Regions from separate parts of the Pseudoalteromonas sp. SG43-8 genome, predicted to be linked through region 1. Evidence: predicted binding sites of a transcription regulator. Region 1 holds the regulator's gene; each other region holds the start of a gene.
The links. Region 1 encodes LexA, which represses DNA repair genes until DNA is damaged. Its sites were predicted from a motif close to TACTGTATNNNNATACAGTA; they were not measured.

Region 1 (2,282 bases):
ATTATTGCGTATATCTGCGATTGGTGCGGGTATGGAAATTACCATTTACCCAATCGAAAAGTAACTATCTTCGCTCTACGACTGCTGCGGTCATTTTTGATACGCAGCACAGCTCATTGCGGCTATTTGTAATTTTTATTTCCCATACTGAACTACGTTTGCCAATATGAAACGCTCTTGCCGTTGCTGTTAAAGTGCCGTTGCGAGATGCTTTTAAATGACTTGCGCTAATTTCCTGCCCTACACAGTAAAATTTAGTAAAATCGACAACAAAGTTAGCGGCATAGCTGGCAACTGTTTCGGCAAGTACAACGTTAGCACCGCCGTGAACCATGCCCATTGGGTTATGATGCTCAGGAATTGCCGGCATTGTGGCAACCAAATAATCATCGCCAATTTCTGTGACTTCTATCCCCATAGTTTTCATTAATGTTCCTTGGCCATTAATGCCTTGTTCTAACTGCTTGCACAGCTCTAAGGTGATGGGCTGGTACCAAATACTCATAATGTCTCCTTTGCATTTTTAATCATTTATAAACTTAGCTTTAGTTATATCCCTAAAATGTACACAAGTGAAATTACTTTAGCTATTTTAAGGCTTAATTTAAATTTGCGATTTTTATTTAACTGTATATACTCACAGTTAAATGTACTGTATGGAAAACCAGTTGTATGCGACCATTAACGAACCGCCAAGCTCAAATACTCGAACTAATTAAAGTTTTTATTAAAGACACTGGTATGCCTCCTACACGTGCTGAAATAGCGCAAACATTAGGTTTTAAAAGTGCCAATGCTGCTGAAGAACATTTAAAAGCACTTGCTAAAAAAGGCGTAATTAAGATGAAACCAGGTGCAAGCCGTGGTATTCAATTAATTGAAGAAGAAGAGCCAGAACAATTAGGTTTACCGCTTATAGGGCGTGTTGCTGCTGGTTCACCTATTTTGGCGCAAGAGCACGTTGAAAGTCACTGCAAAATCGATCCATTAATGTTTAAACCGGCTGCAGATTTTTTACTACGCGTTAACGGTATGAGCATGAAAGATATTGGTATTATGGATGGTGATTTACTTGCTGTACATCGTACTCAAACCGCTGAAAATGGACAAGTTGTTGTTGCTCGCCTAGACGAAGACGTAACTGTAAAACGTCTTGAGAAAGCGGGTCGTAAAGTATTACTTCATGCTGAAAACGACGATTTTGACTCTATTGAAGTAGATCTTGAGAATGAGTCTTTTAATATTGAAGGCTTAGCCGTTGGCGTTATAAGAAACGCTGATTGGATGTGACTTTAAAAATAGCTTTTAAACAAGCAGCTTTATAAATGCGTACTAATTAGTACGCATTTTTGTTTTAAAATTTGTACTAAAAAATAGGGCGTAAACAGCCCACTGACTATTTAAGCTGTAAACTTTTTTGCACTTATATTTTCCCCCTCCGAATGCGTTAAACCCCTTTGTTTTGCTCATATTTTGAACTTCCTGTTGCCCAGTTGATTACCGATTTTTTATTAATTATTCAATATCACCTGATTGTTTTTTATACTAAAACTTGCTTGTTGTTCGTTTTTTAGCTAATTGTTAATGTGCTGAGCTAATAATAACTCACAGCTTTTTAGTTTTGAGAACACACAATATACACAAACTCGTTGTTGGCGCAGCAAAACCAATCAATATTAAATAAGATTGGCTAAAAAAATAAAAATAACGAATTGGCGTTTAAGCCGTATGCCTCTTCGCTTTGCATTCGCAATAGCATCAAAGGAGCCGTCACATGGGTAAACTGACCTCTACCTTGTGGCTTATATTATGTGTTTTTTCGCACCCAGTTTTGGCTAACAGCCAATACAATATGCGCAAAGGCGTAACCGATATAAGCAATAATGTATATCAGCTGCACATGACCATATTTATAATATGTTGTGTGATTGGGGTGATAGTGTTCGCAATTATGTTTTGGGCACTTATTCATCACCGTAAATCTAAAGGGGCTGTACCTGCCCAATTTCACGAAAGCACTAAAGTAGAAATACTTTGGACTGCAATTCCGTTTGTTATTTTAATTGCTATGGCAGTACCAGCCACTAAAACCCTTATTGCAATGGAAGATGCCAGCAAAGCTGATCTCACTATTAAAATTACGGGTTCGCAATGGAAATGGCATTATGAATATATGGGCGAAGATGTAGAGTTCTACTCTATTTTATCTACCCCGCAAGATGAAATAGCGAATCTTGCAGATAAAAACCCTAACTACTTACTTGAGGTTGATAAGCCTCTTG
Region 2 (2,282 bases), on a different contig from region 1:
GCTAAGTCTTCGTAGCTAGTTTTGCCGTCAATTCTAAGCGATAGACCAAAATGAAAAATATCAACCAACTCTAAAATAACTTGTTCAGTATCTGGTGTTTGTTTTTTCCACCATTTCCAACCATGATGATCCAGCATTTCAGCGCACTCAACCCAAATAGCGCGGTACCATTCGAATCCTTGAGTAAACCATTGCTCATGTACTTTAGTGTTCATGGCGTTTTGCATTTCTAGCATAACTACTAGCTTGTTTAAATTGGCAGACATATTCATTCCTGTCGTTTTTGATTAGTGTAATAGTACAGATAAAGGAAGCTTAACGCATCAGCACTATCTTAATATGTAGTTTACTTTGAGCCGCTAAATTCAGCCCATGAATCAATTAAATCAATGAAATCTTCAAAGCCACAACCACTACTTAAACCATTTTCTTCAAGCGCTAAATCGTCATCTTGATACGCTATTAGGTCTTCACTGTCTTGATGAAGCGCATGGGCTTCAAATAGTGCTTCGTCTTTGGTTAATATTAAATCTATTTCTTGGCCTTTTAGCGTTAGCGGCTCATAGCTTGAACTTACCGATGCAATAAGCGCTTGCACCATAGCTACTTTGTCTTTGCCTATTTCTTCGTTTAGCCAGCGACCAATAATAGCGTGTTCACTGCTTATTTTAATACGTAGCCCACTAATAGGGTCGCGAATAAATTGATATTCCATAGGGTTTGCCTGTAAATCTTTAATTGCGTAATTATATACGTAAACGCCCGCAAACCACAGGACATATAAAGTAAAATAGCGCCACAAGGGCGCTATTTTATTCAACTTTAAAGCCGTTAACTTCGCGATCTATAACGCGCTGCGTCAATAATCGACCATAAGTAAATAATAGGCACAAGTACAAAACCTACAAGCACATAAATTAGTGCGTAACTTATTATAATAGCGAGTGCAAAAAATATAGCCGCTAAAATACGCCCTTGCACTAGCTGCCCTAAACCAGGAAAAAATATATTACATAATGCTGCGATTACGTTACCGCCAGAACCTTGATCTGCCATACTAACCTCTGTATTTATTTGATTTTATAATTATTTACTTACACACTCTATGCCAATTTATTAAAGCTTACAAATCAAATAGTTAAATCACCCTAGATTTAGAGAGTTAGTAAATTTTGCTAACTTTAGGTCAAATTAGCAATTTTTATTGTGCGTTTACACTTTTTTGTTTGTTCAAAAAAATAGCAAGTTACTCGTTTTTAAGGCTATTTTATAAATAGCTGTTTATAAAAACAGTATTTTATTTAGCCTAACAAAAACACCTGTTATACTGCCCACAATATTGATTAAAAAGGCGTAACGATGGACGTTTCACAATTACTCGATGGCTTAAATGACAAACAACGCGATGCCGTTGCAGCCCCACTACAAAACATGCTGGTATTAGCAGGTGCTGGGTCTGGTAAAACACGAGTGTTAGTTCATCGTATTGCGTGGCTTATGCAAGTTGAGCAAGCATCTGCTTATAGTATTTTTGCCGTAACCTTTACTAATAAAGCGGCTAAAGAAATGCGCAGCCGCGTTGAAGAAACACTAAAAGCCCCTGTAGGTGGTATGTGGATTGGTACGTTCCATGGTTTGTCGCATCGTATTTTACGTGCTCATCACCGTGAAGCTAACTTACCAGAAGCCTTTCAAATTTTAGACTCTGACGATCAACTTCGGATGATCAAGCGCTTATTAAAATCGATGAATATCGATGATAAAAAATGGCCTGCTAAACAATTTGGCTGGTACATTAGCGCCAAAAAAGATGAAGCACTTCGTCCTAAAGATATTCAAGCATACGATATTAACGAACAAATGATGCTGCGTGTTTACGCCGCCTACCAAGAGGCCTGTGATAGAGCAGGCCTAGTAGATTTTGCCGAAATATTACTACGCAGCTACGAAGTGTTAAAAAATAACCCTACGTTACTACGTCATTACCAGCAACGCTTTGCACATATGCTCGTAGACGAGTTCCAAGATACAAATACCATTCAATATGCATGGTTAAAGTTACTTGCAGGCGATACAAGCAGTATCATGATTGTAGGCGACGATGACCAAAGTATTTACGGTTGGCGCGGTGCTAAAATCGAAAATATTAAACGATTTTTAACTGACTTTAGCGCAGAAACCATTCGTCTTGAACAAAACTACCGTTCAACTGCAACTATTTTGAAAGCGTCTAATGCATTAATTCAAAATAACTCAGAGCGTATGGGTAAAAGCTTATGGAC
Region 3 (2,282 bases), on a different contig from region 1:
AGATTGGGGCTTTTTGCCCTGTAGTAAAATCAAACATTACAACTTTAGATGCACCCGTAGTCGTTATTGCTTTTTGTGCATGGCTGTAAACTGTGTAGTTCATGGTAAAGCGATCTGTTTTAAGATCTGTAATTGTAACGCCTACAGTGAGTGTGTCGGGAAAAGTTACTGGGCGTTTATAGCGAACGTTATTTTCGCTTATTACTGGGCCCACACCGTTTGGGCTTATTGTGTCGAACAGATTTATTTTATTTAAAAAGTCGATTCGGGCTATTTCAAAGTAACGTAAATACACTACATTATTTACGTGTTGTAGCGCATCCATATCAGCCCATGCTACGTTGATATCGGTATGAATAGGGTGCTGATCTTTAAACGTTTGCATTATTTATTGGCCCTTGATTTTTAAAGTACTTAGATTATCAACATGGTGTTACGAGCTCAAGGTAATTAATGGTATGTTTTTTTTATAAGATGATTGTACCTGTTTAATTTTAGGTCTACAGTTAAATTACACAGACACACAAAAACACACACAAAGGTAAAAATATGCAGAATATAATTAATTGGTCCTTAGCTTGTTTGGTTTTTATAGCCTCTTTTACCTGTTACGCGATGGGGAATGAATCTGGCGCTATCATTTTAATGTTGGCAGGATTTTTATTTGAGGTTATGTATTGGCTACGTGGTTATAAGAGATCAGAGGACAATAAACACTTTTTTTAATCGTTAACTAGGGCCTGTTGACCTTTCAGGATTAAAATTTGTTCAATCTAGGGGCTATTTAATCGCGGCGCGAGGTTTGTGACCTAGTGGGCTAAGTAAAAACCGAGCAAAGCTTCCGCGTCCTGCTCACGCCCCTTACCTACATCCATGTAGGCAACAAAGAGTAAATTGCCCCTAGGCAGAACCCTTCGGGCAGCGTATGTTTGGCATTTGTGCTACGTTATCGCCTATTTATGGGGAATAACCACACTATATAGGCTCTGCCTTGCCTAAATACCAAACATACTGCTGCAAATTTAACCTCGAAAGATAAACAGGCCCTAGGCTTGCTTATCGCATGTGATTCTATAATAATGACTGTATAAATAACCAGTTATTGTTGTGGTGATGAAGAAGTTTATTCACATAGACATGGATTGCTTTTATGCAGCAGTAGAAATGCGAGATAATCCAAAACTTGCATGTGTACCGCTTGCTATTGGAGGCAATAGCCGACGAGGCGTGCTCTCAACCGCTAACTATATAGCTAGAGAGTATGGCGTACGATCGGCTATGTCGAACTATCATGCTAAACAATTATGCCCCGATTTAGTTATTGTCCCAGGGCGCATGGCTGTATACAAAGAAGCTTCAAACCAAATACGTGAAGTATTTAGCCGCTACACAGACTTAATTGAACCCCTTTCTTTAGACGAAGCCTATCTAGATGTAACAGACAGCACCGCATGTAAAGGCAGTGCCACACTTATTGCACAGCAAATAAGAGCCGATATTTACAATGCTACAGGGCTCACTGCATCAGCAGGTATTGCACCGATTAAATTTATTGCCAAAATAGCCAGTGACGAAAACAAACCGAATGGTCAATTTGTCGTTTTGCCTGATGAGGTTGATGACTTTTTAGCGCAATTACCGTTGGGGAAAATTCCAGGAGTGGGCAAAGTAACGCTCGAAAAGCTAAATTTAAAAGGCTTATATACTGGCAAGGATGTACGTGAAAAAGGCGTTAACTGGATGCAGCAACATGTGGGTAATTTTGGTGTGTCGCTTTATCAAAAATGTGCAGGTGAGTATGTTGGTAAAGTATCCACAGATCGTATAAGAAAATCGCTGAGTGTTGAACATACCTACGAGTACAACAAAACAAGTTTGCAAGAGTGCTTAGATGAGCTGCCAAGATTGTTAGAGGAATTAGTTTTAAGGCTAAATAAACAGCAGTTACAAAACCGTATTAATAAATTGAGTGTTAAGGTGAAGTTTGCAAATTTTGTAGTGACCTCAGCCGATCAGGTATATCACGAGCTAAATACAGAAATATTTGTTCAACTACTTACTAAGGCTTACCAGCGTGGGCTTCAACAGCCTGTAAGATTACTTGGCATAGGCGTTGGCATTAAAAACGAGCCAGAGCAAAACTTCCAACTTAGTATTCTCGATTAAGCTGTAAAGCCTGTAACTCCAAGTTGCCATTTATTGATAGGTTATGTGATTAGCTCATCGCTCCTTGCTGGTCTTCAATATTTAAATCGACGATAATAGGGGCTTATGTTTTCTAA

Region 2: the regulator LexA is predicted to act here: its motif matches at 1,276-1,295, upstream of uvrD (DNA helicase II).
Region 3: the regulator LexA is predicted to act here: its motif matches at 1,082-1,101, upstream of dinB (DNA polymerase IV).

Annotation. Positions count from the first base shown of each region.
Region 1 is NZ_JACJEX010000013.1:82,720-85,001, reverse strand. Features, by position in the region: gene H5122_RS17410 (hypothetical protein) at 1-64, shown strand, start outside; gene H5122_RS17405 (PaaI family thioesterase) at 65-505, opposite strand; gene lexA (transcriptional repressor LexA) at 673-1,290, shown strand; gene coxB (cytochrome c oxidase subunit II) at 1,775-2,282, shown strand, end outside.
Region 2 is NZ_JACJEX010000020.1:25,995-28,276, forward strand. Features, by position in the region: gene H5122_RS19205 (dUTP diphosphatase) at 1-266, opposite strand, end outside; gene H5122_RS19210 (YacL family protein) at 347-715, opposite strand; gene H5122_RS19215 (hypothetical protein) at 832-1,056, opposite strand; gene uvrD (DNA helicase II) at 1,360-2,282, shown strand, end outside.
Region 3 is NZ_JACJEX010000002.1:378,479-380,760, forward strand. Features, by position in the region: gene H5122_RS06965 (thioesterase family protein) at 1-385, opposite strand, end outside; gene dinB (DNA polymerase IV) at 1,114-2,166, shown strand.